DNA from 2 places in the Paenibacillus sp. 7523-1 genome. Region 1 is predicted to be linked to the other one. Evidence: riboswitches for the same ligand, from Rfam matches in the RefSeq annotation. Region 1 holds a riboswitch; the other holds the start of a gene.
What was found. A riboswitch is a leader RNA that binds a small molecule or an ion and turns the genes downstream of it on or off. The one in region 1 is predicted to bind glycine.
Positions count from the first base shown of each region.

Region 2: another riboswitch for glycine. It lies ahead of sdaAB (L-serine ammonia-lyase, iron-sulfur-dependent subunit beta); the one in region 1 lies ahead of gcvT (glycine cleavage system aminomethyltransferase GcvT).

Region 1 is NZ_NPBR01000010.1:504,881-512,528, reverse strand. Features, by position in the region: gene ptsP (phosphoenolpyruvate--protein phosphotransferase) at 1-1,010, shown strand, start outside; gene gcvPB (aminomethyl-transferring glycine dehydrogenase subunit GcvPB) at 1,256-2,731, opposite strand; gene gcvPA (aminomethyl-transferring glycine dehydrogenase subunit GcvPA) at 2,806-4,161, opposite strand; gene gcvT (glycine cleavage system aminomethyltransferase GcvT) at 4,158-5,294, opposite strand; glycine riboswitch at 5,481-5,583, opposite strand; glycine riboswitch at 5,587-5,711, opposite strand; gene gcvH (glycine cleavage system protein GcvH) at 6,052-6,444, shown strand; gene CHH60_RS14340 (PTS mannitol transporter subunit IICB) at 6,873-7,648, shown strand, end outside.
Region 2 is NZ_NPBR01000024.1:166,793-174,440, forward strand. Features, by position in the region: gene CHH60_RS24300 (alpha-glycosidase) at 1-1,474, shown strand, start outside; gene sdaAA (L-serine ammonia-lyase, iron-sulfur-dependent, subunit alpha) at 1,659-2,606, opposite strand; gene sdaAB (L-serine ammonia-lyase, iron-sulfur-dependent subunit beta) at 2,596-3,285, opposite strand; glycine riboswitch at 3,392-3,494, opposite strand; glycine riboswitch at 3,499-3,624, opposite strand; gene CHH60_RS24315 (MFS transporter) at 3,818-5,095, opposite strand; gene CHH60_RS24320 (PH domain-containing protein) at 5,311-6,831, opposite strand; gene CHH60_RS24325 (PH domain-containing protein) at 6,824-7,318, opposite strand; gene CHH60_RS24330 (LolA family protein) at 7,350-7,648, opposite strand, start outside.

The DNA.
Region 1 (7,648 bases):
TAATTGCGGAGTATCGTTCCAAACAGGAACAATATGATGCACAACGTGCCGAGTGGAGAAAACTGCGTGACGAACCAACTGTAACGGTGGATAACGTTCATGTGGAACTGGCAGCTAACATTGGTACGCCGAATGACGTTACTGGTGTTCTGGAGAACGGTGGAGAGGCTGTAGGCCTGTACCGTACCGAGTTCTTGTACATGGGCAGAGACAAACTTCCTTCCGAGGATATTCAGTACAATGCTTACAAAGCTGTACTTGAAAAAATGGAAGGTAAGCCTGTCGTTGTTCGTACACTCGATATCGGTGGAGACAAAGAGCTTCCATATCTGGATCTGCCAAAAGAAATGAATCCATTCCTTGGTTTCCGTGCAGTTCGTCTGTGTCTGGACCGTCTGGATATTTTCCGTACTCAATTGCGTGCATTGCTGCGTGCTAGCGTACATGGCAACCTGCGTGTCATGTTCCCAATGATCGCAACACTGGGTGAATTCCGTGAAGCGAAAGCGGTCCTGCTCGAAGAGAAGGAAAAGCTGGTAGCTGAAGGTATTGCTGTTTCCGACAGCATCCAACTGGGTATCATGGTTGAAATTCCTTCAACTGCTGTGCTTGCGGATCAATTCGCCAAAGAGGTTGATTTCTTCAGTATCGGAACGAACGATCTGATTCAATACACTATGGCAGCTGACCGTATGAACGAGCGTGTATCCTATCTGTACCAACCATACAACCCTGCTATTCTGCGTCTGGTGAAAATGGTCATCGATGCAGCACATCGCGAAGGTAAATGGGTTGGCATGTGTGGAGAGATGGCAGGAGACGAAACAGCAATTCCATTGCTGCTTGGTCTCGGACTGGATGAGTTCAGCATGAGCGCAACATCCATCCTGCCAGCTCGTAGCCAGATCACCAAGCTGTCCCGTGCGGACATGCAGGAACTGGCTGCCAAAGCTCTGGACATGCAAACTGCTGAGCAAGTGGTTGAATTGGTTCAAAGTATCAAAGCGTAATTTTGCGAGGGTTTTCCTCCAGATTTTAAGGTCTTTTCTTTTTCCGATGAATGGGCTGCAGAAATGCAGCAATATTGCCGGTATCTGCGAACAGCGGATGCCGGCTTTTTTTGCGGGCAAGTTTAGGATTATATGAAATGAGAAAGAGAGCGTTCGGCGCGTAGGAGGCAGCGACATTAGCAAATAAAAAACGGCTTCAGCTGACGTTGAAACATCAGCTGGAGCCGTTTAGTTGAATGGCTGGGTTAACTGCACGCGCAGTTCAATACAGGTTTACGTGCTGCTGTGGTCTCATCCAGACGGGTAACCGGCGTGCCATAGGGGGCATTGAGTACCAGTTCAGGTGTCTCTTCTGCTTCCTTGGCAATGCGAATCATCGTATCGATAAAGCCATCCAGCGTTTCTTTGCTTTCTGTTTCCGTTGGTTCAATCATGATACATTCCTCTACGTTGAGCGGGAAGTAGACGGTTGGCGGATGATACCCGAAATCAAGCAGCCGTTTGGCTACATCCAATGTTCTTACACCATATTGCTTCAGGCCTCGGCCAGACATGACAAATTCATGCTTACATACGCCTGGGTACGGAATTTCGTAATAAGGTGCAAGACGTGCCATCATATAGTTTGCATTGAGTACGGCACATTCGGATACCCGGCGCAAGCCTTCAGGTCCATACGTACGAATGTAGGCATAGGCGCGTACCAAGATGCCGAAGTTGCCGTAATAGGCTTTGACCCGACCAATCGATTGATCTCCTTCCCGATCCAGGGCGTATTGTCCCTGATCGTTCTTGATCACCATCGGTTTCGGCAGGAACGGAATCAGACGATTTTTTACGCCGACGGGTCCGGCACCAGGACCACCTCCGCCATGCGGAGTACTCATCGTTTTGTGCAAGTTCAGATGCACGACATCGAAGCCCATGTCCCCAGGACGGGTAATACCCATAATGGCATTGGAGTTGGCTCCGTCATAATAGAGAAGGCCACCAGCTTGATGCACGATGGAGGCAATCTCCTGAATGTCCTTTTCAAACAATCCCAGGGTATTTGGGTTGGTCAGCATCAAGGCTGCGGTATCGGAACCTACGGCCGCACGCAGTGCATCCAGATCGACCAGACCGTCCGCACGGGATGGAATGGTTACCGTCTCAAAGCCAGCCACGGTTGCACTTGCCGGGTTGGTGCCGTGTGAAGAATCCGGAACAATGACTTTGGTCCGCTGTTCACCACGACCTTCGTGATAGGCACGAATCATCATGAGGCCGGTCCATTCACCATGTGCACCAGCAGCTGGTTGCAGGGTCACCGCGTCCATGCCAGTCAGACCTGCAAGGTCGTTTTGCAACGTATGCAGAAGTTCAAGTGCACCTTGGATACTGGATTCAGGCTGATACGGATGGATTTTGGCAAATCCATTGTAGCGAGCTACATCTTCGTTAATCTTCGGATTGTACTTCATTGTACAAGAGCCGAGTGGATAGAATCCGTTATCTACCCCAAAGTTCCGGCGAGAAAGGGCAGTATAGTGACGAATGACATCCACTTCAAATACCTCAGGCAGTGCAGCTGCTTCCGAACGCAGCATTTCCCGGGGAATCAAGCTGGCGGGATCTTGACGCGGAACATCGCATTCAGGCAGGGAGTAAGCGACACGCCCCGGGCTGCTCAGTTCAAAGATCAGCGATTGCTCTGGAGCAGGCGATGCTGCTTGTGTCATTTGTTGCGTGCTGGTTTCGGCTTGCGAAGGAGCTGCCGTTTCCGGCTGTCCTTGGATGGTTGTTATTTCCTGAGTCACAGCGATCCCTCCAATACACGTGCGAATTCGTCAATCTCTTCCTTACTGCGCCGTTCCGTAACAGCGACCAGCATATGTCCGGCAAGCTCCGGGTAATCCCGTCCAAGTTCATATCCACCGATGAAACCGGCATCCAGCAGCTTCAACTGAAGGGCATCGATGTCTGTCCCTTCAGGCAGCTTGATGACAAACTCATTGAATGTAGGTGCTTTAAAAGTAAGGCTGACTCCAGGAATTGCAGTCAGTGCTTGAAGAGCATAATGACTCTTTTGCAAATTCAGATCAGCCACATCCATCATGCCCTGTCTTCCCATAGTAGACATATACACCGAAGCGCTAAGGGCAAGCAATGCCTGATTGGAGCAAATATTGGATGTCGCCTTTTCGCGGCGGATATGCTGTTCGCGCGCTTGGAGCGTCAGTACAAAACCGCGTTTGCCGTTGCGATCGGTTGTCTGGCCAACGATTCGGCCAGGAATCCGGCGCATATGCGTCTGGGATACAGCGAAATATCCACATGTAGGACCACCTAGCGAAGCGGAGATGCCAAGGGGCTGTGCATCACCGACAACGATGTCGGCACCCAGCTTGCCTGGAGCTTCAAGCATACCAAGCGCCAGCGGATTTGCGCTGACTACGAGCAGACCCTTGTGCGCATGCGCGAGGTCTGCAGCCTGTTTTACATTTTCCACGGCACCGAAGAAGTTCGGGCTCTGGATCATGACGGCTGCGGTATCATCCGATACGGCCGCTTGAAGGGCCTCCCAGTCGGTCACCCCATTCTGATAACCAATCTCGACAATCTCCAAATTCAGACCGTGTGCATAAGCCTGCAATACCTGGCGCGCTTCTGGATGAACGGTACGGGATACGATCAGCTGTTTGCGACGGGTTGCCGCAGCGGCCAGGTTCCCTGCTTCCGCAAATGCGGTTGCGCCATCATACATGCTCGCATTGGCTACAGCCATGCCGGTCAGTTCACAGATATACGATTGGAATTCGAAGATCGCCTGGAGCTCGCCCTGACTGATTTCAGGTTGATATGGCGTATAGGCAGTATAGAACTCGGAACGGGAAATGACGTGATTAATAACGGAAGGGATGTGATGATCGTAAATGCCTGCACCCAGGAAACTGGCGTGTGTCTCAAAATTGGCATTCGCGCCGGCTTGCTTAGACATATGACGTGTCAGTGCGTATTCATCCAGTTTGGAGGAAACAGGCAGCTCGCCTTGATAACGAATCTCCTGCGGAATGTCCTGGAACAGATCTTCAATCGTGTCCACACCGATGGTTGCGAGCATGGCGCTCTGATCCTGTTCAGTCATGGGAATGTAGCGGTGCTTGCTCATGCTTGCTCAGCTCCTTGGGTAGGTGTCTTTGACGTACGTGTCCGTTTATGAAAAGGGGTCTTCACAACTTCGGCTTTCAGCTTTTTGCCGCGAATCTCAATCTCCAGCTGGGTACCCAGCGCAGCATACTTGCTGTCAATCAGTGCGAGTCCCAAATTGCGCTTCAGCGTAGGCGACTGTGTACCTGTCGTTACTTCTCCGATCTGCACACCTTCAGAGTAGATGGGATAGTGGGGACGTGGAATCCCGCGTTCCAGTACTTCAATACCAACCAGTTTGCGGGCAGGTCCATCATTTTTTTGCTGCAATAGCGCTTCGTGTCCGATAAAAGGTCCGGCATTCAGCTTCACAAACATGCCAACGCCTGCTTCCAGCGGTGAAATGGTCGGCGACAATTCCTGTCCGTAGAGGGGCATCTTCGCTTCGAATCGAAGTGTATCCCGTGCACCAAGCCCAGCCGGAACCAGTCCGTGATCAGCGCCAGCCTCCATCAATCCGTTCCAGACCGCAGCGGCCTGATCTGCCTGTACGTATAGTTCGAAGCCGTCTTCTCCGGTATAACCGGTGCGGGACAGGAGCAGTTTTACACCACAGACCTCAGCATTCTGTACAAAACGAAAAGGCTCTATTATGGATACGTCGGTATCTGTAACTTTTCCAATGATGTCTGCAGCAAGCGGGCCCTGTAGAGCCAGGAGAGCTGTTTCCGCGGAGTCATTCGTCATGCTCACCCCAGGGACCATGTGCTCCTGCAGCCATGCCCAGTCCTTGTCGATATTGGAGGCATTCACGACAAGCATATAATGCTGATCTTCCAGCTTGTATACGAGCAGATCGTCCACTACGCCACCGTCCGGGTAACACATTAACGTGTATTGTGCCTGGCCGGGAACCAGTGCGGTCACGTCGTTGGTCGTCAGTTTCTGCAAAAATGCTTCGGCCTGTTCACCCTGCACCGTGAATTCACCCATGTGGGATACATCGAACAGTCCAGCCCGTTCGCGCACCGCTTCATGTTCCTTCTGAATCCCGCTGAATTGCACCGGAAGCTCCCAGCCGCCAAAATCGATGCACCGTACACCTTCATATTGCTGATAAAGTGGATAGAGTGGAGTTCTAAGCAAATCGGACATCAAATCACCTCGTTATGGCCGCTACCGGGCCGAGTGTATAACATGAATGATGCATTCTTTTCTTGGATAAGTATGATTAAGGCTGCTGATGACAGCGCCGGCTCGATCCTGACTTTCGTTTTTTTGGGAAAAAGGAAAAGGACAGGCCAAAGAACCGGCATGCCAGAAGCACGCTGTATTCTTAGGCTCTGTCCTTGGTACCTGAGAGTTACCCCGCCAATAAGTTGCAGCAGGTTTCCCCTTGGGTGATCAAAACGCCCCATACAGGGCGAATAGATGCTCTCCAGAGTTGCGTCCCGTAAAAGTCCTTTTGCCTGAGAGATTCACCTCCCGCTTGTCGGGTGGTTTACTCCTTCGGCGTTACCGCATGCATCCCAAGAGTTGGGCGTCACGGGTAATCTCTCCCTTTACATTCATCCGCGGGTGATGCACACAACAATTAACATTTACTCTCTCATTAAAACGTGAATCCACTATCGATGTCAAGAACGATATCACGAAAATGAATAAAAAACCGAATAATATTTATTAGTTTATAATTATTGTTCGTGTATATAAAAAGAGTGCGCTTACTATTCTAATATTACCCATTATATGTAGAGTGAGGGTGTTTGCGTTACAGGCTGTAATCATCAAAAATCAAATAATTTGTGAGGTATCTTGACATTTCATTCAAAAATATCTTACGCTATGTTCTGGGAAAAAGGGTTGGCCGAAGGACGCATGCACTCATTAATGAAAAGCGAGGCGGATATCGATGAGCGAATTGAAAAGTGATTTCCTGTACAGTGAAGAGCACGAGTGGGTGCAAACCGTAGGGGAGGATACTGTACGGATCGGCATTACCGAGTTCGCGCAGCATCAGCTGGGTGACATTGTGTTTGTGGAATTGCCTGACCTTGAATCGGATGTAAAAGCGGAAGAAAGTATTGGTACGATTGAATCCGTTAAGACGGTTTCAGATTTGTTTTCTCCGGTAAGTGGTTCCATTATTGCCGTGAATGAAGCACTGCAGGATGCACCTGAACTCGTCAACAGTTCGCCTTACGAAGAAGGCTGGATGATCGAGATACGTGTTGAAGGTGATTTGACAGTAGCGTTGTCGAAACTGATGAATGCTGATGCATATCGTAAGCACACCGAGGAGTAGAATATATTTGCACTAAATAACCTTTATTAATCTATGATTTTTTATACATTGGACGGTCGTGCACGTCTTCAGAGTCTGTGTGAGCTTTAAAGCTCATGCAGGCTTTTTCGTGTTCTGAAAGACAGGCTTGTTGTCAGATGAGGTACTTGAACAGGATGGAATAAGGCTGAATCGCACAAGCTATATTATAGAATCCAACACCGTAAATGATATAAGTCACACACGAAAAAAGCCAAGTATATCAATGGTTAGAACCCTCTCATCACCATAAAAACGATTACATAAACACAATGTTGTCATCAATGATCATGACGAAAGTACGCTTTCATTTCGTTGAACCGGAGACCAATCTGGCTTAGGATAACAGCAGGGGAGAAATGATACCCCTTTCATAAATGATAACTACTTGATCCGAGGAGGATAATACAATGAGTAACTTGGACCAAACGTCCAATTCCAAAGGCAGTCTCCGGGTAGGCGTTCAGCGTTTTGGCCGATTCCTGAGTGGTATGGTTATGCCGAATATGGGTGCATTTATTGCATGGGGATTAATAACGGCACTCTTTATTGAAAAGGGCTGGTTCCCTAACGCGGATCTGGCACTGTTAGTAGATCCGATGATCAAATATTTGCTGCCACTGCTTATCGGTTACACTGGAGGTACGATGGTGCATGGCCAGCGTGGTGGTGTCATTGGTGCCATCATGACTATAGGGGTTATCGTCGGCAGTGACATTCCGATGTTCCTGGGTGCCATGATTGCCGGACCACTGGCTGCATGGATCATCAAGAAGTTTGATAAAGCCGTTGAAGGCAAGATCAAAGCAGGGTTCGAGATGTTGGTTAATAACTTCTCAGCCGGTATTATCGGTGGTATCCTGGCGATCATTGCACTGCTGGGTATCGGACCTGCTGTAGAAGGAATTAGCACCGTATTATCGGCTGGTGTACAGGGGCTGATGAATCTGGGATTGCTCCCACTCGTCAACCTGATCATTGAACCAGGGAAGGTATTGTTCCTGAACAATGCAATCAACCACGGCATTCTAACACCGATTGCAACAGATCAAGCGAGAGAATTGGGTCAATCCGTATTATACATGCTTGAATCGAACCCGGGTCCCGGACTTGGTATCCTGCTGGCTTACTGCTTCTTCGGTCGTGGAACAGCAAGATCTTCCGCACCGGGTGCGGTTATCATCCA
Region 2 (7,648 bases), on a different contig from region 1:
AACGGGTTTTCAGGAAGACGAACCGGACGATCCGGGGCAGATGTTTCAGTTCCCCTATATCCACCAGGGTGCAGTCTTTACGCCGCCTGAGTGGGTCAAGGATGCGGTTTTCTATCAGATCTTCCCCGAGCGATTTGCCAACGGCAATCCGGAACTGAATCCGGAGAATGTTGAACCATGGGGCGGCGAGCCTACACCATCCAACTTCTTTGGAGGTGACCTCCAGGGTGTGATGGATCATCTGGACTACCTCTGTGAGCTAGGCATTAATGCCATTTATTTTACCCCCATCTTCGAAGCAACCACCAATCATAAATATGATACCGAGGATTACCTCCGGGTAGATCGGCATTTTGGTGATGCAGACACCGTGAAAAAATTGGTCAAGCTGTGTCATGAACGCGGTATCCGGGTGCTTCTCGATGCGGTGTTCAATCATTCCGGGAAGACGTTTGCCCCATTTGTGGACGTACAGGAGAACGGGGAGAAGTCCAAATACAAGGATTGGTTCCATGTTCATGAATTCCCGCTGGATGTGAAGGATGGCATACCTACGTATGAGACCTTTGGATTTGAGCCTCACATGCCGAAGCTGAACACGGAAAATCCGGAGGTGAAGGACTACCTGCTGAAGGTAGCCGAGTATTGGATCAAGGAAGTGGGTATGGACGGCTGGCGGCTGGACGTTGCGGACGAAGTGGATGATGCATTCTGGCGCGATTTCCGCCGGGTGGTCAAGGCTGCGAATCCAGAGGCGTATATTCTCGGAGAAATCTGGAATGAATCCTCGGCATGGCTGCAAGGTGATCAGTTCGACGCTGCCATGAACTATCCGTTTACCGATGCCGTGAATGGTTTCTTTGTCAAAAATAAAATGAATGCCGAGACGTTCGCGAATTCCATCGGACGGCAGCTGTCACGTTATCCACTGCAAGCCAGCGAAGTAGCGTTCAACCTGCTGGATAGCCATGATACGCCAAGGCTGCTGACGCTGTGTGAAGGTGATCAGCGCAAGATGAAACTGGCAGCATTGTTCCAGTTCACTTATCTGGGCACGCCGTGCATATATTACGGAGACGAGATCGGGCTGGATGGCGACCATGATCCGGGCTGCCGGAAATGCATGGAGTGGGACGAGGCGAAGCAGGACCGTGAATTGTTCACCTTTTATCAGCAGCTTATCGCCCTTCGCCATGCCCATCCCGCTCTTCGTGCAGAAGGTCATGTTCGATTCTTACAAGCCCGTCCTGAAGGTAGCCAGCTGATTCTCGAACGGCAGAGTGAGGATGAACGCATTCTCGTTCTGTTCAATCGTTCGGAGGAAACGGCGATCATTGAATTCGAGGCGGGTGCGGACGAATGGACCGAATTGTTGGACGGTAACCACCGTACGGCCAGGGACGGCGATGTTCTCGCTGTTGAACTGCCAGCATACGGTTATGCCGTGTTAAGTACGGATATCAGTCAGGGATAAACGGGTAAATATTTATTTCTCATCGTCGTAGATTACATGAGCTTTCTCCTGTAAAGCCCGGAGTTAGGCTGAGGCTCTTGCTCTTCAAATAAAAAAAAGGCGTCCTGCATGACCTGTAAAGGCCAGCGGACGCTTTTCTCCATTTTGTCTCCCGTATAATAAATCCTATCCTGTCGGCTTCGTTCTATGCCTGCTCTTTCGAATTACCCTTCGTGTTCTGTGGTTCGGACTCAGCTTCAGATTCCGCACGTTTCGCTTTGGGTTTCGCCAGCTTCTCCATCATTTTCCGGCCTGTCGGCGTCTGGGCTAACCCGCCCTGCGCTGTCTCGCGGTGCCTGCTCGGCATCGCACTTCCCACTTCCAGCATGACGTCGATGACTTCATCCGATGGAATGGCACTTCTTACCCCGGCCAGCGCCATATCGGCTGCAGCCAGTGCCGTTACCGCACCCAGTCCGTTGCGGACGATGCATGGAATTTCAACAAGCCCTGCGACCGGATCGCAGATGAGGCCCAGTGTATTTTTTAACGCGAGACCTACGGCATGAACGACCTGCTCCGGCGTCCCTCCGCGCAGCTCCACCATTGCACCGGCAGCCATGCCGATCGCCGAACCGACTTCTGCCTGACAGCCACCCTCTGCACCTGAAATAAACGAGTTATTGGCAATGACATATCCAATTGCACCTGCACAGAATAAGCCGTTCACCAGATGCTCATCACTCCATCCGAATCGCTCCTGGGAGCTGATGAATACACCAGGGATAATTCCGCAAGAACCTGCTGTAGGTGTTGCCACAATCCGGCCCATCGATGCGTTGACTTCAGATACACACAAGGCATAGGCCATTGCCAGTGCGGAAGCGTCACCCGAGCAGGTTTCGCCCTGGCGAATATATTCGGCCATCTTTTTGCCGTCTCCGCCAGTCAAGCCACTGCGCGAAGTGGTGTCCTCCGTCAGTCCTTTCCGTACAGCCTCTTTCATCACCTGATAATATTCCGACATCTGCCGCACAACGTCCGCTTCCGGCGTATTGGTCTCCTGAACCTGCTCCTCGATCATTAGCCGGGCAATGGTTTTGGATTCAGCCGTACAGATCGTATTCAGCTCATGCAAGTGCTTAAACCTCATCCGAATCAACCCCTCTCTTCAAATCAATGACGCGAATATCTAGCACATGATCCAGTGAACGCAGACGTTCCAACATCTCGGCACTCGGTGCTCCGTCCATTTCCATCGCTGTTAGTGCTTCGCCATCCCGGGCTTTCCGGTCTACCTGCATATAACCGATGTTAACCCCTGAGGAGCTGATCGTAGACGTCACGGAAGCAAGCACACCTGCCTTGTCCGCATGACGCAGAACGAGTGTGGGGAATTCCCCGCTGATCTGTACCCGGAAATCATTTAACGTATGCACCGACACGCTGCCACCGCCAATCGAAGCACCAACGAGCGAACATTGACGATCGCCGTGCCACAGCTCAATCTTGACCGTATTGGGGTGCGGAGCAGGTAGTCCACTCGTATAGAACTCAACCTCCATACCTGCTTGTTCGGCATATTCCTCGGCGTCCGGTATACGCGGATCATCCGTGACATAGTCAAGCAAACCACCAATCAACGCCAGATCGGTACCATGACCCTGGTACGTATCGGCAAATGAGCCGTACAGTGTCAGCCTGGCACGTTCAGGGGTACACCCCAGCCACTGCCTTGCAATTCTCCCCAGTCTCGCTGCCCCAGCTGTATGTGAACTTGAAGGCCCCGTCATCGACGGACCAATAATTGAAAAAACATCTTTAAATCGCATCCTGCACCCCTCCATATCGTCATATCCATCCAGACATGCACCATAATGTTCCTTCATTACTGAATGATGACATCAAAAAAGGACAGTAGAAGGCCTTAGGCCCTCTCTCTGTCCTCGTTACCTGAGAGTTTCATGATCAGAGGCCGCCCCCATGGGGTACCCTTCTCATCATATACCCCTTGGGTGGCGCATTCGCGCACTCTCCAGAGTTGCGTCCAACGATGGTACATTTACCTGAGAGATTAACCACCTGCGCCGGGTGCGCAGCGGCTTGCTCCTTCGGTGCCTGGCAGCCTACTGAAACCAATGACCTGCCGAGGTCTCTCCCGCTCGTTCTCATCCGCTGTATCGTATATATTCGCTTGAACACATATCAAACGTTGTCCTTATAAGATTGATCATTCATATAACAGATTAATATGCAACACAGGTAATGTCAACAAAAGTAACGCATCATTATCATCTTGGCAAAATTCCTCTACTATTATATGCAGCTTTCCACGGAATCGTTCAGTTTCCAATAGGATATAGACTAGCTATGGAGAGATTTTGAGGAAGAGCTGTGATCCTTATAAACTGACTGTCTTGAAGGAAGCCAGCTCGTAAGCCATAACAGAAGGGCACCCAGCATCAGAACTGCCGAAACGACCGTATATACCGTTCGAAGAGAGATCACTTCGGCAACTACACCCATGACCAAAATCGAAATGACCTGCAATGCACTCAGCATGAGTCCAAGTACGCTGCTCATTCGCCCCATCAAGTCTACCGGTATATTATTCTGATAAAAGGTGACCAGTCCCGTGTTTGCTGGCGCCGAACACAAACCGAGCAAAATAAAGGCGAATGCGGCAAGTTCGAACGAAAACGAACGAGCGAACAGGAAATAACCAAGCGCAACCAGGAGCACGCCCCCGCCCATCATGTGACGGATGGACAAATGTTTGGCGAACAACCAAACCAGCAAAGAACCCGCCATGTATCCAGCTCCAGTAACACTCATCAACGCACCATACTGTGACTCGGACAGGCTCATGACTTGACGGATAAACACCACTTCCTGTGCATCCAGCGACATGCCAATAACAAGAATAATCTGGAACAAGGCATAGATGCCCACCACATATCCTGCTTGGCGACTGAATAGCATCACGGCTCGCCAATCCTGGGCGATCAGGCGAGGGGTTAGCCTTGTCCTACCGCTGCTCTGCTCTCCCGTGCCCAGCCTTGGCAGTAACATCAGGATAAGCGCCGATACCACAAAGGAAGCTGCATTGGCATAGATCGCCGCTGCAGGAGACAGATAGATCAACATGACTCCGGCTATGGCTGGGCCTGTAATAAAAGCACCTGAGCTGATCATTGCCTGCAGGGAATTGAATCGCTTGCGCCGCTCAGCAGGAACCAGCCGGGTGATGTACACCTGCGAAGAAGGCACGAATATGGATGACGACATGCTGACAAGAAACATGATGCCGTACATCATCCATAGACTGGGCATCAGCGGAAGCAGTGCCACGAGCACAGCTCTCGCCACATCCGCCCCAATCATCAGCTGCCGCTGGTCATAGCGGTCAATCAGACTGCCTGACCAGAACTTGGTGCATACCGAGGCAATCGGCGAGATAATCCACAAGCCTGCAACTGCCGCCGGAGACTGTGTCATGTTAAGCACCATCAAATTAATGGCCACAATGTAGATAAAATCCCCCAGATTGGATATGCCTACTCCGCCCAGCAGCAAGCCGGCATGTTTCCATCCACCTGACTCGGCGTCCTTCCCTTTCCCCTGATCTCGATCATTGCTCATCCATCATATCCCTCCCGGATTCATTCCTTAAATCATTCAATGCACTGATTTAAAACCCAATAATTGTATTATCTCCTATTTGATCCTTTTTCGCAGTAAAAAAATGGACAATGCCTGCGTCGATCATCATGTTTCGCAAGGCTTTCCGTACAGAAAAAAAAACTGCCGTTAATCTGGCAGTCTCAAGTCGTTTTAATCCAAGTTACTTTTCTATATCATTTTTGGGTCAAATCCGAAGCCTGCCGAAACCATTCCTTTACAGCATTAGCCTGGCCGTATTCCAGGAATATGGCTTTGAAGCCGCCCCGATTCACCATCAGCCTCGCCCGAACGGATAACAAGGACTTGCTTCGCTGCCTTCGGGTAGCCACAGTATCCACTGTGACCACATGAGGCCGGCGCATCAGCGCTGTTCTGCGGGAGATGGCCCGGTGGCGAATGGTTAGCAGCTTGCCCTGAATACTCAGCCCTTCATCCTTGAAGCAACCGTATCCCCAAACGGCACATAAGGGAATAAGCAGAAATAGAAATGCACCCATCGGGCCAAGAAACACCGTCCCCGCTGTTCCCAGCAGGGCTGCACCAAGCAGTTTCCAGCGTAAGAATAACCAGCGAGCTCGGTCCGGGGGTCTGTTAGCGGGTGGTTGCATGACGAATTGCGGTACAATTCGGGCAAGCAGCTCATTGACATCGCGGAGCGGCAGCAGCGGATGAAGCATCATTTTTTTCTCCGTCTCTGAAGTCAAAACAAAAATCTCCACCTCGGCATAACCAAACGGCTGTCGCAGCAGTCCCTCCCTGATCTCCACCGCCTGGACCTTCCCTGGAGAGAACACATGCTTCTTTCGGTCGAGCAGTCCGGAAACAATCGTAATATTACCGCCTTCCTGCTCCACCGTGAATCCGGCATACTTAATCGTGAACAGGACAGCTGATAAGATCCAGGCCAGCAAAAACATGACAGGAACAAGTCCGAGCCACCAGATTGCAGGCAGCTGTCCAGCCCGCTCAACCAAACTGCTGTAGAAGTGTGCAGGGAGCAGGTCATCCGCGAAGGAATAAACCCCCGTACCGAATACGACGACGAGCGGTAGATTCATCGTGGTCAGCGCTCCGGCAAACAGCCTGCCGGCTGACAGCCGCAGCAGAACCTCCCGTTCTGGCTGCATAAGCGGAGGGGATGCCTGGATGTGCTCCTCCTCTTGCTCAGGAGATTCTCCCTCTTCATCTGAATTAAGATCTTCAGTATGTTCTGCTGAGAGAGGTGCTTCCGCTTTCTTCACAGCCTCATTCCGCTTCTGATATAACCACTGCTCTACCCGCTCGGCCTCCGCAACGGCGAGAGCGGGTAATACACCATCGGCCTCTTTGCTACCGCCCGGCGTCTCAATCTTGAGCTGTGCCAGCCGGAGCAAACGCTGAATCAGAGGCTGCTGTGTCTGGATGGAGTGAATACGGCTGAAATAGATCGATTTCTCCTCCCGGACAAATATGCCCTGACGCAGCACAATCCGATCATCCTGAAGCGTGTAGCTGAACTTACGCCATTTAAACCACCCATACAGAACAAACGGAAGCGCAAATAGAACAATGGCAGCCGCATAACCATACCAGGGAAACTTGCTCCAATTCACGCCTTTGATAATCAGTAATACAAGAATGGGAATGATGGACTTCATTACGCTAAAAAAGGGAAATAACATGTACAGCTTATGTAGATGCTTGGGTTCATTCATCGTGATCTTCCACCTTCGCCAGATGTCCGATACTCCGCTTCAATTGCTCTGCTTCCTCTCTTTCCAGTCCGGCGATATGAAGTGTGGCTGCCGCTGTAATGATGCTGACTTTGGCAAGTCCATACTTCCGCAGCAGCGGACCGCTCTCCAGTTCCACCTGCTGTACACGCGTCATCGGCACAATCGTATCCGTATGCCATAACCAGCCGGAATGGATTTCCACTTCATCCTCAGCAACCCGAAAACTAAAGTGTCGGTGTCGCAATCCGGGCAGAATCCAGGTGTACCAGATCAGTGAAATGATAAAAATCCCTAATCCAACGCAGCCCGGCCACAGCACCCAGTCTCTAACCCATGCGACAATGAGATACCCAATGGCCAAAAGAGTCAACAGCCCATTGACCATAAAGGCCGTCAGGGCTGTAGCTTGTTTGGCTTTGGGGTGGAGACGTCGCAGCTCTCCGTTGTTAAGCTCTGTGTAATTCATCGCGTGACTCACACTCTCCTACCATTCAAAATTAAGGCTGATTGGGAAGCTTCAGATCCTTCGCCCAAGCCTGAAGCTTCTCCTTCGTCCATTCCTCGTTCTCACCCATGATGGAGTAACGCAGCCCATTCTCACTCCATGATATGTTCCGTATGCTCTTCATATACGAACCCTCGGTATCCCGAACCTTCACCTTGGACTCATCCGGCAGCAGTGTATCATCCACATTTTCATCCGGCGCCTTGAATACCGTCAGATTCACTTCAACCTTATCATTGTTGACGTAATACAAGGTCACTTCATCCCTGCCGAGCTCTCCGCTTGATGAGT